One region of the Amycolatopsis sp. NPDC051371 genome, then DNA from elsewhere that is predicted to be linked to it. Evidence: riboswitches for the same ligand, from Rfam matches in the RefSeq annotation. Region 1 holds a riboswitch; the other holds the start of a gene.
The links. Region 1 has a riboswitch for glycine ahead of gcvP (aminomethyl-transferring glycine dehydrogenase). Riboswitches for the same ligand answer to the same signal wherever they lie in the genome.

Region 1 (8,910 bases):
ACACCCGTACCGAGCCCGTGAGAGCGATGAACGCCGACGCTGTGACCAGCCCCGAAACCAGCACCGACCAGACCCCCGGCCCGGCCGGCCCCCCGACCGTCCCGAGCAGCGTCGTCTGGTGCTGCGGCCGCCCCTACGTCCTCGAGGCGCGCCCGGGCCGCGCCCGCTGGATGGGCACCGACTACCGGGGCCGTCCCGAGGCCCTGAGCAGCGCCGAACTGCAGCGACGCGGCTGGAGCCGCCGCCGCGCGTGCTGACTACGCTGGCCGGGTGAGCACAGCCGCACCCGAACCAGCCGCTCAGGCGAGCGCCGCCGAGCCGTCCCTGCTGAGGCAGGCCTTCAACGTCCCCAACATGCTGTCGCTGCTGCGGCTGGCCGGCGTGCCGGTGTTCCTGTGGCTGCTGCTGGGTCCGGAGGAGGACGGCTGGGCGCTCGCGCTGCTGATGTTCGGCGCGCTGACCGACTGGCTCGACGGCAAGCTGGCCCGGTGGCTCAACCAGATGTCCCGGCTGGGCCAGCTGCTCGACCCGGCCGCCGACCGGCTCTACATCCTCGCGACGCTCGTCGCGTTCCTGGTCCGGGAGATCATCCCCTGGTGGGTCGTGGTGCCGCTCCTGCTGCGGGAGGCCGTGCTCGGCGTCTGCGTGCTGACGCTGCGCCGCCGCGGGTTCGCGCCGCCGGAGGTGACCTACATCGGCAAGGGCGCGACCTTCGTGCTGATGTACGCCTTCCCGTTCCTGCTGCTCGCGCAGGGTGGCTCGGACGTCGCCGCGGTCGCCCGGCCGATCGGCTACGCCTTCACCATCTGGGGCGGGGTCCTCTACGTCTGGTCCGGCGTGCTCTACGTCGTGCAGGCCCGCAACGCGCTGCGCGGCGCGGGCGACGACTGAGCGAGACCACTTTCCCCGGGTCGTGCCCGGCGGCTGCGCCGTGTGGGTGTAAGACTTCGCGCAGCACGTTTTCGCCAGTGAGGGCATGAAAGGGGACCGGCGGTGTCCGCTCCTGAAGAGCTTCGCTACACCGAGGAACACGAGTGGGTCGCCACCCGCGGCGAGGACACCCTCGTCCGCATCGGCATCACCGAGTACGCGCAGGACCAGCTCGGCGACGTCGTGTTCGTCGACCTGCCGGAGGTCGGCCGCCAGGTGAGCGCGGGCGACGTCTTCGGCGAAGTCGAGTCGACGAAGAGCGTGTCCGAGCTGTTCGCGCCGGTCGACGGCGAGGTCGTCGCGATCAACGACGCCGTCGCCGACTCGCCGGAGCTGATCAACAGCGACCCCTACGGCGAGGGCTGGCTGATCGAGATCCGGCTCGACGACCCGGCGGGGCTCGAAGCCCTGCTGGAAGCCGAGGCGTACGACGCCCTGACCAAGGGCTGAGCTCCGCTCCGAGCCGCCCGGACCGGCACTGCGCCGGTTCGGGGAGCCGGGGCTCGGAGAATCGATCAGGCACGGTACGTTGGCAGCTACACGTTCTTGAGTACTAGGCAACACAGCATGTGTGGAGGAGAGCTCAGGTGAGCACGAACGACGGGCCCGGCGGCGTTCCCCCGGAGCAGTCTCCGGAGCGGACCTCTGTCTTCCGGGCCGACTTCCTGGCCGAAGCCGAAGGCCACGAGTCCGCCCCGGCCGCGGAGGCGCCGGTCCAGGGCGTCGACGCCCTGCCCGCGGGTTCGGCGCTGCTGGTCGTGAAGCGCGGCCCGAACGCGGGTTCGCGATTCCTGCTCGACCGCGACACGACCAGCGCCGGGCGCCACCCGGACAGCGACATCTTCCTGGACGACGTCACGGTCTCCCGCCGGCACGCCGAGTTCCGGCGTGAGGGCGGCGAGTTCGTCGTCATCGACGTCGGCAGCCTCAACGGCACCTACGTCAACCGCGAGCCGGTCGACCAGGCCGTCCTCGCGGGGGGCGACGAGGTGCAGATCGGGAAGTTCCGCCTGGTCTTCCTGACCGGCCCGGGTCACGGGGGCCAGGGAGCGCAGTGACGGCGGCCGGGCGGCCACAGAACCACGGACTGAGCATCGGGGCCGTCCTGGCGCAGCTGCGCTCGGACTTCCCCGATGTCACCATCTCCAAGATCCGGTTCCTCGAAGCGGAAGGCCTGGTCCAACCGGGCCGGACGGCTTCGGGGTACCGGCAGTTCGCCGCGGCGGACGTGGAGCGACTGAGGTTCGTCCTGGCCGCCCAGCGGGACCACTACCTCCCGTTGAAGGTCATCAAGGAGCAGCTGGACGCGGCGGACTCGGGAGCCGGGCCCGCCGCGGACCTGCCCCGCCCGCCACGCCGGCTGGTACCGATCGACGCCCCCGCGGCGAACGTCGGCCTGCCGGTGGCGGACGACTTCACCACCGGCAAGGAGCTGCGCCTGACCCAGGAGGAGCTCCTGGAGCAGGCCGGCATCGATGCGCCCGCACTGGCCGAGCTGCAGCAGTACGGCCTGGTCCGGCCCGGCCCCGCGGGGTTCTTCGACCCGGACGCGGTGCTGGTCGCGCGAACGGTGAAGGCGATGACCGAATTCGGTATCGAGCCGAGACATTTGCGTGCCTTTCGCGCCGCGGCCGACCGCGAGGTCGGGTTGCTGGAGCAGATCGTGACACCGGTGTATCGGCACCGTGACCCGGAGGCCAAGTCGAGGGCCGACGAGGTGGTGCGGGAGCTCGCGGCACTGTCCGTGACCCTCCACACGCTCCTCGTCAAGGCCGGAATCCGCGGCGCCACGGGGTGTTGATCCGCAAGGGGGCACTGAGATCCTCTTTGCGGCCCCATGTCAATGACTGAATGTTCGGCACCGCATGCCGTACCGTGAAGGCAAGGGTTTGCGGCAGGCGAACCGAGATAGTCTCGACAGCGAGCACAGCGCAGGGATGACGGGTAGCGTCGCCAGAGGCGGCACAGACCCGTTCCGGCGTCTGGGCCCGTGTGCACGAGAGGGAGGCGAAGCCCGATGAGCGAGATGCGCGTCGTCGGTGTGCGGGTCGAGCTGCCCGCGAATCAGCCGATCTTGCTGCTGCGGGAGACCGAGGGTGAACGGTACCTGCCGATCTGGATCGGCTCGGTCGAAGCCACCGCCATCGCCTTGGAGCAACAGGGAGTCCGGCCTGCCCGTCCGCTCACGCATGACCTGCTGAAAGAGGTCATCGGGGCGCTCGGCCGGGAGCTCGAGCAGGTCGTCATCACCGACCTGAAGGAAGGCACGTTCTTCGCCGAGCTCGTCTTCGACGGCGACATCCGGGTCTCCGCCCGGCCGAGCGACTCGGTCGCGCTGGCCCTGCGGATCGGGGTCCCCATCCACGCCGTGGACGCGGTGCTGGAGGAGGCGGGCCTGATCATCCCGGACGAGCAGGAGGACGAGGTCGAGAAGTTCCGCGAGTTCCTCGACTCCGTGTCGCCCGAGGACTTCCGCGGAGCCGATACCTGAGACTTGCCTTGACGCGGACGTCAACGTCTAGCGTCGGGGGTATGCGGATCGGAGAGCTTGCGCAGCGCACGGGTGTCACCACCCGTGCGCTGCGGTTTTATGAAGCCCAGGGCCTCCTCGCGGCCCGTCGCTCGGCGAACGGCTACCGCGACTACGACGAGGACGACCTGCAGCTGGTCAGGGAGATCCAGACCCTGCAGACGATCGGCCTGACCCTCGACGAAACCCGCCCGTTCGTCGACTGCCTCCGCAGCGGCCACGAGACCGGCGACTCCTGCCTGACGTCGATCGAGGTCTATCGCCGCAAGCTCGAAGAAGCCGACGCACTGCTGGCCCGCCTCGGCGGCATCCGGGCGGAGCTGGCGTCGAAGCTCGCCGGCGCGCTGGCCCGGCAAGCGCCCGATCCCTGTGTCGTCCCCGACGCCCCGCGCCCGTGAAGGAGCTTGTCATGACTGCTGTTGCCGTTTCCGATGTCACCGATGCGACGTTCGCCGCCGAGGTCCTCGGCAGTGACGTGCCCGTGCTGGTGGAGTTCTGGGCCACCTGGTGCGGGCCGTGCCGGATGGTCGGCCCGGTGCTGGCCCAGCTCGCGGACGAGCGGGCCGGGAAGCTCGCCGTGCGGAAGGTCAACGCCGACGAGAACCCGGAGACGACGAGGTCGTACCAGGTCATGTCCCTGCCGACGATGATCCTGTTCCGGGCGGGCGAGCCGGTGCTGACGATCGTCGGCGCGTTCCCGAAGGCCCGGATCGAGGAACGCCTCGACAGCGTCCTCTAGGGCACGGTCGCCTTGACGAACGTGTCGGCCACCTCGCGGCCGTACTGCTCCAGGTCCAGCGACGGGTCGGCCGCGTAGGCCGCGGCCACCCCGTCGATGGCCTGCGCGACGGACATCGCCATCACCTCCGGCGTGAAGTCGCCGAACAGGCCCTCCGCCTGACCCTGCTTGAGCTGGCGGGCCAGCCCGTGCACCCGCATGTCGTCGATGAGGATCTTCGTCATCGTCCAGCCTTCGGCGTCGTCGGCGTTGGCGGCCATCTCCGTCAGCACCCGGACGCACTCGGGGTACGAGCGCAGGAACGCGATCGACGTCTCGATGTGCGCCCGCAGGTAGCCGGGCCGGTCCGCCGGGTCCACCCCGCCGCCGGTGCGTTCCTTGAGGAACTCGTTCTTCGTCTCGACCACCGTGCTCAGCACGGACTGCATCAGGCCGGCCCGGTTGGTGAAGTGGTACGAGATCATCCGGGTGCTGCTGAGGCCGGCGCGTTCCTTGATCTTGGCGAACGTGGCTTTCCGGTAGCCGAGGTCGGCGATGACGCCGATGGTCGCGCCGATGATCTGGGCCCGGCGCGCCGCCTCCGTCACGCTGAGGCCCATCTCGGCCATGAGGTCGGTGTTTACTCGCATGAGTAAAAATGTACTCGGCTGAGTAAAAGGGGGCAATAGGTTTGAACCACCGGCTCCGGGGTACGGCGAACGGCTCAAAGGCTCATCCGACCGTTGAGGCTTGCCGCGCGTCGCGTTGACCGGGTCTGTCCGGGCGCTTACCGTCGAAGGAGGTAAATCGTCACGGTGTGATTCACGGTCTGGGGCCGGACCGTGGCGGTTGATCTCCGGTGGGTCCCGCTCCTGGGACCGTCCGGCTGTCATTCGCCGGCCGTCCGGTCGGGCGAGGGGAGGCTTGCGTGGTCGAGGCTGGTTCCGAGAAGCAGCCTGTTGAAGTCGCGGCTGGCGAGCAGGGTGAGCTGTTCCCCGACGACTCGCTGCCGGACGAGCTGGTGGGGTACCGCGGTCCGGCCGCGTGCCAGATCGCCGGGATCACCTACCGCCAGCTCGACTACTGGGCCCGGACGAAGCTGGTCGCACCCAGCATCCGCACGGCGCACGGCTCCGGCTCGCAGCGGCTGTACTCGTTCAAGGACATCCTGGTCCTCAAGGTCGTCAAGCGGCTGCTGGACACCGGGGTCTCGCTGCACAACATCCGGGTCGCCGTCGACCACCTGCGCGTCCGCGGAGTCCGCGACCTCGCGCGCGTGACGCTGTTCTCCGACGGCACCACCGTCTACGAGTGCACCTCGCCGGAGGAGATCGTCGATCTGCTCCAGGGCGGCCAGGGTGTCTTCGGCATCGCGGTCAGCGGTGCCATGCAGGAGATCAGCGGCACCATCCACGATTTCCCGGCCGAACGCGCCGACGGCGGCATCGTCGAGCAGCACGAGCCGGACGAGCTGACCCAGCGCCGCAACGCCCGCCGGACCGGGTGATCACCACTACGGCGGACGGAGTAAGGTTCTCCCTGCGGTCGACGAATCCGCGCGGGAGAGTCCGAGCCACACCTTGAGCTCGGCGCCGAAGGAGCAAATCCTCCCCGGAACCTCTCAGGCACCCCGGACCGCGCGGACGAGACGCCTCTGGAAAGCGGGTCGTCAGGACACAACCTGATGGCCCCGCCGACGGTGCAAGCCCGGCTCAACCTCGGGCGAAACTCTCAGGCGCCTGCTTTTGCGGGTACGGACAGAGTGGGGAGGCCGAGACATCGTTGTCTCGGTCCATCCCCGCTGTCCCCAGGAGGCCCCTGTGAACCCGTCACTCGCCTCCCTGGAACAAGGCCTCCCGTTTGCCGAGCGGCACATCGGGCCCGGTCGGGATGAACTTCAGCGCATTCTCGACGTCATCGGCGTCGCTTCTCTCGACGAGCTCTCCGAGCGTGCTGTTCCCGAGTCTCTGCGCGCTTCCGCCGAGCCGCTTGAACTGCCGCCGGCTGCCACTGAAGCTCAGGCGCTCGCCGAACTTCGGGCGCTGGCCGGCCGTAATCGGCCGATGGCCCAGATGATCGGGCTCGGCTACCACGACACCGTCACTCCGCCCGTGATCCGGCGGAACGTGCTCGAGAACCCCGCCTGGTACACCGCCTACACGCCCTATCAGCCCGAGATTTCGCAAGGCCGGCTCGAAGCGCTGCTCAACTTCCAGACCATGGTCGCCGACCTGACCGGGCTGCCCGTCGCCAACGCCTCGATGCTCGACGAGGCCACCGCCGCCGCCGAAGCCATGACGCTCGTGCGGCGGGCCGGGAAGTCCGCGTCGAACCGGTTCGTCGTCGACGAGGACACCCTGCCGCAGACCCTCGCCGTGCTCCGGACCCGCGCCGAGCCGCTCGGCATCGAACTGGTCGTCGAAGACCTCTCGCAGGGCCTGACCGGCCTCGGTCTCGGCGGCGACTTCTTCGGGCTGCTGCTGTCCTACCCCGGCGCGTCCGGCGCGGTGCACGAGTTCGACTTCACCATCGCCGACGCCAAGAAGCACGGTGCGGCGGTCATCGTCGCCGCCGACCCCCTCGCCTTGACGCTCCTGCGTCCGCCGGGAGAGCTCGGCGCCGACGTCGCCGTCGGCTCGACGCAGCGGTTCGGCGTCCCGCTCGGCTTCGGCGGTCCGCACGCGGCCTACCTCGCGGTCAGGAAGGGCCTCGAGCGGCAGCTGCCGGGACGGCTGGTCGGCGTCTCGAAGGACGCCGACGGCGCGCCCGCGTACCGGCTCGCCCTGCAGACCCGCGAGCAGCACATCCGCCGCGAGAAGGCGACGTCCAACATCTGCACCGCGCAGGTCCTGCTGGCGGTGATGGCGTCGATGTACGCGGTGTACCACGGCCCCGAGGGGCTGCGCGGCATCGCGCTGCGCGCCCACCGGATGGCCACCGTGCTCGCCGCCGGTCTCGCCGAAGGCGGTGTCGACGTCGGGCACGGCGAATTCTTCGACACCGTCACCGCGGCGGTGCCCGGGCGCGCGCACGCGGTCGTCGCGGCGGCTCGCGACCTCGGCGTCAACCTGCGCCTCGTCGACGACGACCACGTCGGCGTCGCCTGCGACGAGACGACGACCCGTGAACGGCTTTCGTGCGTGTGGAAGGCGTTCGGCGTCTCGGTGTCCGATGTGGACGGTCTCGACGCGGACACGGCGGACGCGCTCCCGGCGCCGCTGCGGCGGACGAGCGACTTCCTCACCCACCCGGTGTTCCACGCCCACCGCTCGGAAACCGCGCTGCTGCGGTACCTGCGGCAGCTGGCCGACAAGGACGTCGCGCTCGACCGCAGCATGATCCCGCTCGGCTCGTGCACCATGAAGCTCAACGCCACCGCCGAGATGGAGCCGATCACCTGGCCGGAGTTCGCCGGGCTGCACCCGTTCGCGCCCGCCGAGGACGCCGCCGGTCTCCTGGAGGTGGTCGCCGACCTCGGCGCCTGGCTCGCGCGGATCACCGGCTACGACACGGTTTCCCTGCAGCCCAACGCGGGCAGTCAGGGCGAGTTCGCCGGGCTGCTGGCCATTCGCGCCTACCACCGTTCGCGCGGCGAGGGCGAGCGCGACGTCTGCCTGATCCCGGCGAGCGCCCACGGCACGAACGCGGCGAGCGCCGTGATGGCAGGCATGCGGGTGGTCGTCGTCCGCTGCGACGACGACGGCAACATCGACCTCGGCCACTTGCGGTCCACTGTGGACGAACATCGCGCCGACCTGGCCGCGATCATGATCACCTACCCGTCGACGCACGGGGTCTACGAGGACACCGTCGGCGCGGTGTGCGGGCTGGTGCACGACGCGGGCGGGCAGGTGTACGTCGACGGCGCCAACCTGAACGCGCTCATCGGCGTCGCGCAGTACGGCCGCTTCGGCGCCGACGTCTCGCACCTCAACCTCCACAAGACGTTCTGCATCCCGCACGGCGGCGGCGGACCCGGCGTCGGGCCGATCGGGGTCCGCGCGCACCTGGCGCCGTTCCTGCCGAACCACCCGCTGCAGCCGGCGGCCGGCCCGGAGACCGGGGTCGGGCCGGTCAGTGCGGCGCCGTGGGGCAGCGCGTCGATCCTGCCGATCTCGTGGGCGTACGTCCGGATGATGGGCGCGGACGGCCTGCGCCGGGCGACGCTCGTGGCGGTGGCGAACGCCAACTACATCGCGAAGCGGCTCGGGGAGCACTACCCGGTGTTGTACGCGGGACACGAGGGGCTCGTCGCGCACGAGTGCATCCTCGACCTGCGGCCGCTGACGAAGGCGACCGGCGTGACGGTCGACGACGTCGCGAAGCGGCTGGCGGACTACGGCCTGCACGCGCCGACGATGTCGTTCCCGGTGGCGGGCACGCTGATGGTCGAGCCGACCGAGAGCGAGGACCTGGCCGAGCTGGACCGCTTCTGCGCCGCGATGATCGCGATCCGCGCGGAGATCGACCGCGTCGCGGCAGGCGAGTGGGCGCTGGAGGACTCGCCGCTGCGCCAGGCTCCGCACACGGCTCGCTGCGTCGCGGGCGAGTGGGACCGGCCGTACAGCCGCGAGACGGCGGTGTTCCCGGCCGGCCCGAGCGCGGCGAAGATCTGGCCGCCGGTCCGCCGCATCGACGGCGCGGCGGGGGACCGCAACCTCGTCTGCTCCTGCCCGCCTCCGGAGGCCTTCGCGCAGGAGTCGTGAGTGCGTAACAGTGTTAGAACACTGTT
Region 2 (9,319 bases), on a different contig from region 1:
CGGTGCTGCTGCCCCCGGTGTCGGACGCCTACGACAAGCTCGTGTCTACTGTGGACGGACTCGTGCTGACCGGCGGCGCCGACGTCGAACCCGGGCGCTACGGCCAGGAGCCGCACCCCGCGACCTACACCCGGCCGAACCGGGACGTCTTCGAGTTCGGCCTGTTCGAGGCCGCCCGCAAGGCGGGTAAGCCGGTGCTCGGCGTGTGCCGCGGCCTGCAGGTCATGAGCGTCGCTCTCGGCGGCACGCTCGCCCAGCACCTACCCGAAAGCGCGCGCACCACCGAACACCAGCCCGCGCCGGCGACCTTCGGCCGAGGCACCGTCACGCTGGCCGAAGGCAGCCGGGCGGCGGCGATCCTGGGCTCCGAGACCAAGACCCTGTGCTACCACCACCAGGCGATCGACCGCCTCGGCGCAGGCTTGCAGGCGGTCGGCTGGGCCGCCGACGGCACGATCGAGGCCGCCGAAGTACCGGGCGAGTTCACCTTGGGCGTCCAGTGGCACCCCGAGCAGGACAGCGACGACGTGCGGCTCTTCGCGGCCCTCGTCGACGCGAGCAAGGAGAGGGCATGACCAGCACTTTCGACGTCCTGAACCCCGCCACCGAGGAGGTGGTGCGAACGGTCCCGCTGACCAGCGCCGAAGAGGCGGACGCGGCGATCGCCCGCGCTCAGGCGGCGTTCCCGGCGTGGCGCGACGTCACCCCCGGCGACCGCGCGCGGCTGCTGCGCCGCTTCGCCGACGCCGTCGAGGCCGACATCGAGAACCTCGCCCGGCTCGAGGTCGAGAACTCCGGGCACACCATCGGCAACGCCCGCTGGGAGGCGGGCAATGTCCGTGACGTCCTCAACTACTACTCCGCCGCGCCGGAACGCCTGATCGGCCAGCAGATCCCGGTCCCGGGCGGGGTCAACGTCACGTTCCAGGAGCCCTTGGGCGTGGTCGGCGTGATCGTGCCGTGGAACTTCCCGATGCCGATCGCGGGCTGGGGCTTCGTGCCCGCGCTCGCCGCCGGCAACACCGTCGTCCTCAAGCCCGCCGAGCTGACGCCGCTGACCGCGGTCCGGCTGGGCGAGCTGGCGCGCGAGGCCGGCATTCCCGAGGACGTCTTCCAGGTGCTGCCCGGCAAGGGATCCGTGGTCGGGCAACGGTTCGTGGACCACCCCGGCGTGCGCAAGGTCGTCTTCACCGGCTCGACCGAGGTCGGCAAGCAGATCATGGCCGGCTGCGCGGCGCAGGTGAAGCGCGTGACGCTGGAGCTGGGCGGCAAGAACGCGAACATCGTCTTCGCCGACTCCGACCTGGAGAAAGCCGCCGCGACCGCGCCCTACGGCGTCTTCGACAACGCGGGCCAGGACTGCTGCGCGCGGTCGCTGATCCTGGTGCAGGCGAGCGCGTACGACCGCTTCATGGAGCTGCTCGAACCCGCGGTGCACGGGGTCGTCGTCGGTGACCCCGGCGACGAGAAGACCGAGATGGGCCCGCTGATCTCGGCCGCCCACCGGGAGAAAGTGGCTTCCTACGTCCCGGACGACGCGCCCGTCGCGTTCCGCGGCAGCGCGCCGGAAGGCCGGGGCTTCTGGTTCCCGCCGACCGTCCTCACCCCGCCCGACCTGCGGCACCCGGCCGTGGCGGACGAGGTCTTCGGCCCGGTCGTCGCCGTCGTGCCGTTCGCCGAGGAGCCCGATGCGATCCGCATGGCCAACGCGACCGAGTACGGCCTGTCCGGGTCGATCTGGACCCGCGACGCCGGCCGCGCGTTCCGGGTGGCACGCGGTGTCGAAGCCGGCAACCTGTCGGTGAACTCGCACTCTTCGGTGCGCTACTGGACGCCGTTCGGCGGCTTCAAGCAGTCCGGCCTCGGCCGCGAGCTGGGGCCCGACGCCACGGCGGCGTTCACCGAAACCAAGAACGTCTTTCTCAGCACGGAGGAGTAATGGTCCAGCGTTTCGAAGGCCGCGTCGCGGTGATCACCGGCGGCGCGAGCGGCATCGGGCTCGCCTCGGCCCGCCGTCTGGCGAGCGAAGGCGCGAAGGTCGTCATCGGGGACCTGACGCCGGCCGAGGGCAAGGCGGCCGCGGACGAGGTCGGCGGCGCGTTCATCCAGACCGACGTCACCGACGCCGAGCAGGTCGAGAACCTGTTCCACAGCACGGTCGAGCAGTTCGGCTCGGTCGACGTGGCGTTCAACAACGCCGGGATCTCCCCGCCGGAGGACGACTCCATCCTGACCACCGGCATCGAGGCGTGGGAGCGGGTCCAGCGCGTCAACCTGACGTCGGTCTTCCACTGCTGCAAGGCCGTCCTGCCGCACATGCAGCGGCAGGGCCGCGGTTCGATCATCAACACGGCTTCGTTCGTCGCGGTGATGGGCGCGGCGACGTCGCAGATCTCCTACACCGCGTCCAAGGGCGGGGTGCTCGCGATGAGCCGTGAGCTGGGCATCCAGTTCGCGCGGGAGAACATCCGGGTCAACGCGCTGTGCCCGGGACCGGTCAACACCCCGCTGCTCAAGGAGCTGTTCGCGAAGGACCCGGAACGCGCGGCGCGGCGGCTGGTGCACGTGCCGGTCGGCCGGTTCGCCGAGCCGTCGGAGATCGCGGCCGCGGTCGCGTTCCTGGCCAGCGACGACGCCAGCTTCATCACGGCGTCGCAGTTCCTGGTCGACGGCGGCATCTCCGGCGCGTACGTCACCCCGCTCTAACGCTTGGTCGGTTTCTTGACGCCGTAGACCTCCCGCAGGTAGCTCCAGGCGGCGTTGAGCTTCTTGCGCTCTTCGGAGACCAGCTTTTCGCGTCGGCGGAGCACCCGGACGGCGATCTCGGAGGCGAGGAACGCGCCGGCGGCGAAGGTCAGCACGCCGACGATCAGGGTCAGGGCGATGATGGTGGTGGTCATGGTGACCAGCGTCGATGCCGGGTGGGCGATTCGTCCCTGCGCAAAGCTAGCGGGTTTCGTTAGCTTTGTGAGGTGACGCACTGGCGCGCCGACGAGTGGGCGGAAGCGGTCCGGACCGGCATCCGGGCCAGGGGGCTCTCCCTGGACGAGGCCGCGCGCCGCATCGGCGTCCCGACGTCGACGCTGCGCAGCTGGATCGAGCACCGGCACGCGCCGAAGGTGACCGTCTTCGACCACTGGGCGCAGCTCGCCGAGGTCACCGGGCTCGGGGAGGCCGAGCTGCTGCGCGTCGCCGGCGTGCTGCCCGACAGCCTCGCGAGCCCGGTGCACGTCGCCCAAGCCGCGAAGGCGCTGCGCGAGGGCATCGACCAGGCCGGGCAGTTCCTGCGGCAGGCCACGGCGCTCGTCTACTCCTCGCCCGGCACGCAGGTGGCCAACCTCATCGCCGCGTCGCCGGTCGACTGGGAGATGCGGATCCGCTCCGCGACCCGCGGCGACGAGGTCCGCGTCACCTACCACCACTACGTCGGCATCGTGGCGCCGCGGGACTTCCCCCACGACGACGCCGAGGTGCGCCGGATCCTCGAGCACGACGTCCTCGGCGAGCTGTGGCGGCCGCTCGGCCTGTACTGGCGGGTCGCCGAGGTGCACGACTGGCACGAGCCGCCGCGGCTGGTGATCCAGGTGCCCGAGCAGGAGGCGACACGCCCGCCCGCGTCGTCGCCGGTCGTCGCCGCGCCGCCGGTCGTGGTGCTGTCGCCGATCTGGGGGTACGGCGAGCTGCTGGCGTCGCTGGTCGCCGACGGCCTCGGGTTCGGCAACGTCGACTTCCGCTACTTCGGCCTCCCGGACGCGATGGCCGACCGCGTCCGGATCACCGCCCGCGAGCTGGCCGAGCCCGCGCCGCGGCTGGTGCACTCGGTTCCGCCGATCATGCTGCTGCACGGACTGGCCGTGCCCGACCTGACCGGCCGCCTCCCGCTCGTGGTCCGCTACGGCCCCCGCATGCGCGAGCGGGCAGCGCGCATTTACCGCGAGCCGCTGCTCGAAGCGGGGTTCTCGGACCCGCTGGCCGGGGCGCGCGCGATCGAGGAGGCGGTCGCGGCCGGGATCCCGCCGGGCTGCGCGTACTACGAGGTGACGCTCGACGACGCGGACGTCTTCGACGGCGACAGTCCCTCGCTGGACCGGCTCAACGACTCGGTGGCGTGGTTCGCCGAGCAGATCGTGGAGCAGGTGCTGCTGGGGGCCGGCCACCCGCCGGTGCCGCTGGGCGGGCCGCTGAAACGGCTGGTCCTGCCGTCCGGCCGGGTCCGGCGGCCGCCGTCGCTGGCCGGGCGGGTGGTGCGGCGGGTCGCGGATCGAAGCGGACTCGAAGGCTGATGTGGCGTTGGCCCGATGAAGTAGACGGACCTCGAAGGCGGCAGGTACGGTAGCCGCCACAACTGCAGATCGGGCCGTCGAGCCGAGGCGGGAGAGCCCTCACGAAGTCAGTGGGGCACCGAAGGAGCAAACTCCCCAGAATCTCTCAGGTACCTGTTACCGCTTCGCGCGAGGCCACTCTGGAAAGCAGGCGCACCCGCGCCTCACCCAAGGTGAAAGCCGTGTCCACACGGTGAAACTCTCAGGTGCCATGACAGAGGGGGAGTTCCCAGCGCACCCGTGTGCCCGGCCCGAGGAGCTCCCATCACTTCCACGCAGTTCGACGCCCGCCACATCGGCCCGTCCGAGGCCGAACGCGCGAAGATGCTGGCCGAGTGCGGCTACGGCAGCCTGGACGCCCTCGTCGGCGCGGCCGTGCCGAGTGCCATCCGTGCCACCGCTGACCTGCGGCTTCCGCCCGCCGCGTCCGAAGAGGACGCCACCGCGGAGCTGCGCGCGCTCGCCGCGCGCAACCGCCCGATGACGCAGATGATCGGCCTCGGCTACTCCGACACCGTCACCCCCGGCGTGATCCGCCGCAACGTCCTCGAGAACCCGGCCTGGTACACCGCGTACACGCCCTACCAGCCGGAGATCTCGCAGGGCCGGCTCGAAGCGCTCCTCAACTTCCAGACGATGGTCGCCGACCTGACCGGGCTGGCCACCGCGAACGCGTCCCTGCTGGACGAGTCGACCGCCGTCGCCGAGGCCGTCACGCTGATGCGCCGCGCGTCGAAGTCGAAGTCGAACAAGGTCGTCCTGGACGCCGAGTGCCTGCCGCAGACCATCGCCGTCGTGCGCACCCGCGTCGAGGCCCTGGGCATCGAGGTCGAGGTCCGTGACCTGCTCACCGGCCTGCCGGACGACTTCTTCGGCGTTGTCGTCCAGTACCCGGGCGCGTCCGGCGTGCTGCGCGGCCGCGGCTTCTACCACGCGATTTCCGAGTCGGCGAAGGCCGCGGGCGCGCTGTTCACCGTCGCCGCCGACCTCCTCTCGCTGACGCTGATCACTTCGCCGGGCGAGTTCGGCGCCGACGTCGCCGCCGGGTCGACGCAGCGCTTCGGCGTCCCGGTCGGCTACGGCGGCCCGCACGCCGGGTTCATGTCGGTTCGCGCCGGGCTCGAGCGCTCGCTGCCCGGGCGCCTGGTCGGCGTCTCGGTCGACGCCGACGGCAACTCCGCCTATCGGCTGGCGCTGCAGACCCGTGAGCAGCACATCCGCCGCGAGAAGGCGACGTCGAACATCTGCACCGCGCAGGTCCTGCCCGCCGTGCTGGCCGCGATGTACGCGGTCTACCACGGTCCGGACGGCCTCAAGCGGATCGCCCAGCGCGTCCACGGCCTCGCCGCCGGCTTCGCCGGGGCCCTGCGCAAGACCGGCGTCGAGGTGGTGCACGAATCCTTCTTCGACACCGTCGTCGCGCACGTTCCCGGCCAGGCCGCCGAGGTCCACGCGGCCGCCCGCGAGGCCGGGATCAACCTCGGTCACGTCGACGCCGACCACGTGCGCGTCGCCTTCGACGAGGTCAGCACCCCGGCGATCGCCGCGAAGGTCCTTCGCGCGTTCGGCGTCGAGGACGAGGTCAACGACGGCGTCGCGCTGCCGAACGGCCTGGCCCGCGAGAGCGGCTTCATGGGCCACGAAGTCTTCGGCACCCACCGCTCCGAGACGGCGATGCTGCGCTACCTGCGCCGGCTGTCCGACCAGGACTACGCGCTCGACCGCGGCATGATCCCGCTCGGCTCCTGCACGATGAAGCTGAACGCCACCACCGAGATGGAGCCGATCAGCTGGCGCGAGTTCGCCGGCATCCACCCGTTCGCGCCGGCCGAAGACGCCGGGGGCTACCACACGCTCGTGGAGCAGCTGGCCGACTGGCTGGCCGAGGTCACCGGCTACGACAAGGTGTCGCTGCAGCCGAACGCGGGCAGCCAGGGCGAGCTGGCCGGCCTCCTCGCGATCCGCGCGTACCACCGCGCGAACGGTGACGAGGGGCGTGACGTCTGCCTGATCCCGTCGTCGGCGCACGGCACGAACGCCGCGTCCGCGGTGCTCGCCGGGATGCGCGTGGTCGTCGTCAAGTGCACCGACGAGGGCAACGTCGACCTGGCCGACCTGCGGTCCAAGGTGGATACCCACCGCGACACGCTCGCCGCCATCATGGTCACCTACCCGTCCACGCACGGCGTGTACGAGCACTCGATCGACGAGCTGGGCAAGATCGTCCACGACGGCGGCGGCCAGGTGTACGTCGACGGCGCGAACCTCAACGCCCTGCTCGGCCTGGCCAAGCCGGGTGAGTTCGGCGGCGACGTCTCGCACCTGAACCTGCACAAGACCTTCTGCATCCCGCACGGCGGTGGCGGCCCGGGCGTCGGCCCGGTCGCGGTGCGCGCGCACCTCGCGCCGTACCTGCCGAACCACCCGCTGCTGGACGCCGCCGGCCCGGCGACCGGCGTCGGCCCGATCAGCGGCGCGCCCTACGGCTCGGCGTCGATCCTGCCGATCTCCTGGGCCTACGTCCGGATGATGGGCGCGCCCGGCCTGACCGCGGCCACGAAGGTCGCCGTGCTGGCCGCGAACTACGTCGCCTCGCGGCTGGCCCCGCACTACCCGGTGCTCTACACCGGGCAGGACGGCCTGGTCGCGCACGAGTGCATCCTCGACCTGCGGCAGATCACCAAGGAGACCGGTGTGACGGTCGACGACGTCGCGAAGCGGCTCATCGACTACGGCTTCCACGCGCCGACGATGTCGTTCCCGGTCGCGGGGACGCTGATGGTCGAGCCGACCGAGTCCGAGGACCTGGGCGAGATCGACCGGTTCATCGCCGCGATGATCGCGATCCGGGCCGAGATCGACGAGGTGGCTTCCGGTCGCTGGAGCGCGGAGGAGTCGCCGCTGCGCGGGGCGCCGCACACCGCCGAGACGCTGGTCGGGGAGTGGGACAAGCCCTACGACCGCGAGCTGGCCGTCTACCCGGCCGGGGTATCGCGCAAGAACAAGTACTGGCCGCCGGTGCGGCGCATCGACGGCGCCCGCGGTGACCGCAACCTCGTCTGCTCCTGCCCGCCCCTCAGCGAGTACGGGTCGTGAGTGTGAAACAGGGTTAGAACACTGTTTCTCACTCACGACCACCTACGGAAGGCGAACATGTCTCGCGAAACCTCCCTGCACGGAGTCCACAAGGGACTCGGTGCGCTGTTCACCGACTTCGCCGGCTGGTCCATGCCGGTCCGCTACAACAGCGAACTGGCCGAGCACAAGGCCGTCCGCGAGGCGGCCGGGCTGTTCGACCTCTCGCACATGGCCGAGATCCACGTCACCGGCAAGCAGGCGGCCGACGTCCTGGACTTCGCCCTGGTCGGCAACCTCACCGGGGTCAAGCCGGGCCGCGCTCGGTACACGATGATCTGCGACGCCTCCGGCGGTGTGCTCGACGACCTGGTGGTCTACCGGCTGGCCGACGAGCACTATCTGGTCGTCGCGAACGCGGGCAACGCGAAGGTCGTCGCCGACGCCCTGGAAGAGCGGGTCGCGGGCTTCGATGCCGTCGTAGACGACCGCAGCGAGACCACCGCGCTGATCGCCGTCCAGGGCCCGAACGCCGTCGCGATCCTCGGCGCCGTCACCGACGCCGACCTGGGCGCGCTCAAGTACTACGCCAGCGTCCCGGCGGTCGTGAAGGGCCACGACGTCCTCCTCGCCCGCACCGGCTACACCGGGGAAGACGGCTTCGAGCTGTTCGTGAACGCCGACGAGGCGCCCGCGCTGTGGCGTCTGCTGATGGAGGCCGGCGAGCCGCACGGCCTGGTCCCGGCCGGCCTGGCCTGCCGCGACACGCTGCGCCTGGAAGCCGGGATGCCGTTGTACGGCAACGAGTTGACTCTCGAGCAGAGCCCCTTCGAGGCCGGGCTCGGGCGTGTCGTCAAGTTCGAGAAGCCGGGTGACTTCGTCGGCCGCGCGGCCCTCGAAGAGCGGTCCAAGCAGGACGTCCCGCGGGTGCGAGTGGGACTGAAAGGCGCCGGTCGCCGCGCTCCGCGGCACGGCTACCCGGTGCTGGCCGACGGCACCGAGATCGGCGAGGTCACCAGCGGCGCGCTGTCGCCGACGCTGGGTTACCCGATCGCCATGGCGTACGTCGATCGGGCGTACGCCGAGCCCGGCACCGAGCTGTCCGTCGACATCCGGGGCAGGATCGAGCCCGTCGAGGTCGTCGCCCTTCCCTTCTACTCCCGCGCGTAAGGACTTTCACCGTGAGCATCCCCGAGAACCTGAAGTACACGAAGGAACACGAGTGGCTGAACGTCGAGGACGGCGTCGCCACCGTCGGCATCACCGCCTTCGCCGCCGAATCGCTCGGTGACATCGTGTTCGTCCAGCTGCCCGAGGCCGGTTCGGCGATCACCGCGGGCGAGGTGTTCGGCGAGGTCGAGTCGACCAAGTCGGTCAGCGAGCTGTACGCGCCGGTCTCCGGCGAGGTCGTCGAGGTGAACGGCACCACAGCCGACACCCCCGAGGTCATCAACTCCGACCCGTACACGGAAGGCTGGCTGCTCAAGGTGCGGCTCACGGGCGACGTCCCGGAGCTGCTCGACGCCGCCGCGTACGCCCAGCTCACCCAGGAGAACTGATGACGACTTTCGACGCTCACCTCGCCGACGTCGACCCCGAGGTCGCGGCGGCCGTCGCCGACGAGCTGACCCGCCAGCAGTCCACCCTGGAGATGATCGCCTCCGAGAACTTCGCCCCGGTGGGCGTGCTCGAGGCGCAGGGCTCGGTGCTGACCAACAAGTACGCCGAGGGCTACCCGGGCCGCCGCTACTACGGCGGCTGCGAGCACGTCGACGTCGTCGAGCAGCTCGCCATCGACCGCGCGAAGGCCCTGTTCGGCGCCGAGCACGCGAACGTCCAGCCGCACTCGGGCGCGCAGGCCAACGCGGCCGCGATGTTCGCCGTGCTCAAGCCGGGCGACACGATCCTCGGGCTCGACCTGG

Region 2: another riboswitch for glycine. It lies ahead of gcvP (aminomethyl-transferring glycine dehydrogenase); the one in region 1 lies ahead of gcvP (aminomethyl-transferring glycine dehydrogenase).

Annotation. Positions count from the first base shown of each region.
Region 1 is NZ_JBFBAG010000098.1:41-8,950, reverse strand. Features, by position in the region: gene AB0M59_RS53050 (hypothetical protein) at 27-257, shown strand; gene AB0M59_RS53045 (CDP-alcohol phosphatidyltransferase family protein) at 271-891, shown strand; gene gcvH (glycine cleavage system protein GcvH) at 994-1,380, shown strand; gene garA (glycogen accumulation regulator GarA) at 1,518-1,988, shown strand; gene AB0M59_RS53030 (MerR family transcriptional regulator) at 1,985-2,731, shown strand; gene AB0M59_RS53025 (bifunctional nuclease family protein) at 2,948-3,421, shown strand; gene AB0M59_RS53020 (MerR family transcriptional regulator) at 3,463-3,858, shown strand; gene trxA (thioredoxin) at 3,870-4,199, shown strand; gene AB0M59_RS53010 (TetR/AcrR family transcriptional regulator) at 4,196-4,828, opposite strand; gene AB0M59_RS53005 (MerR family transcriptional regulator) at 5,107-5,685, shown strand; glycine riboswitch at 5,728-5,826, shown strand; gene gcvP (aminomethyl-transferring glycine dehydrogenase) at 5,999-8,884, shown strand.
Region 2 is NZ_JBFBAG010000018.1:67,411-76,729, forward strand. Features, by position in the region: gene AB0M59_RS22645 (gamma-glutamyl-gamma-aminobutyrate hydrolase family protein) at 1-575, shown strand, start outside; gene AB0M59_RS22650 (aldehyde dehydrogenase family protein) at 572-1,939, shown strand; gene AB0M59_RS22655 (3-oxoacyl-ACP reductase) at 1,939-2,706, shown strand; gene AB0M59_RS22660 (hypothetical protein) at 2,703-2,900, opposite strand; gene AB0M59_RS22665 (helix-turn-helix transcriptional regulator) at 2,973-4,283, shown strand; glycine riboswitch at 4,453-4,550, shown strand; gene gcvP (aminomethyl-transferring glycine dehydrogenase) at 4,587-7,418, shown strand; gene gcvT (glycine cleavage system aminomethyltransferase GcvT) at 7,476-8,567, shown strand; gene gcvH (glycine cleavage system protein GcvH) at 8,579-8,956, shown strand; gene glyA (serine hydroxymethyltransferase) at 8,956-9,319, shown strand, end outside.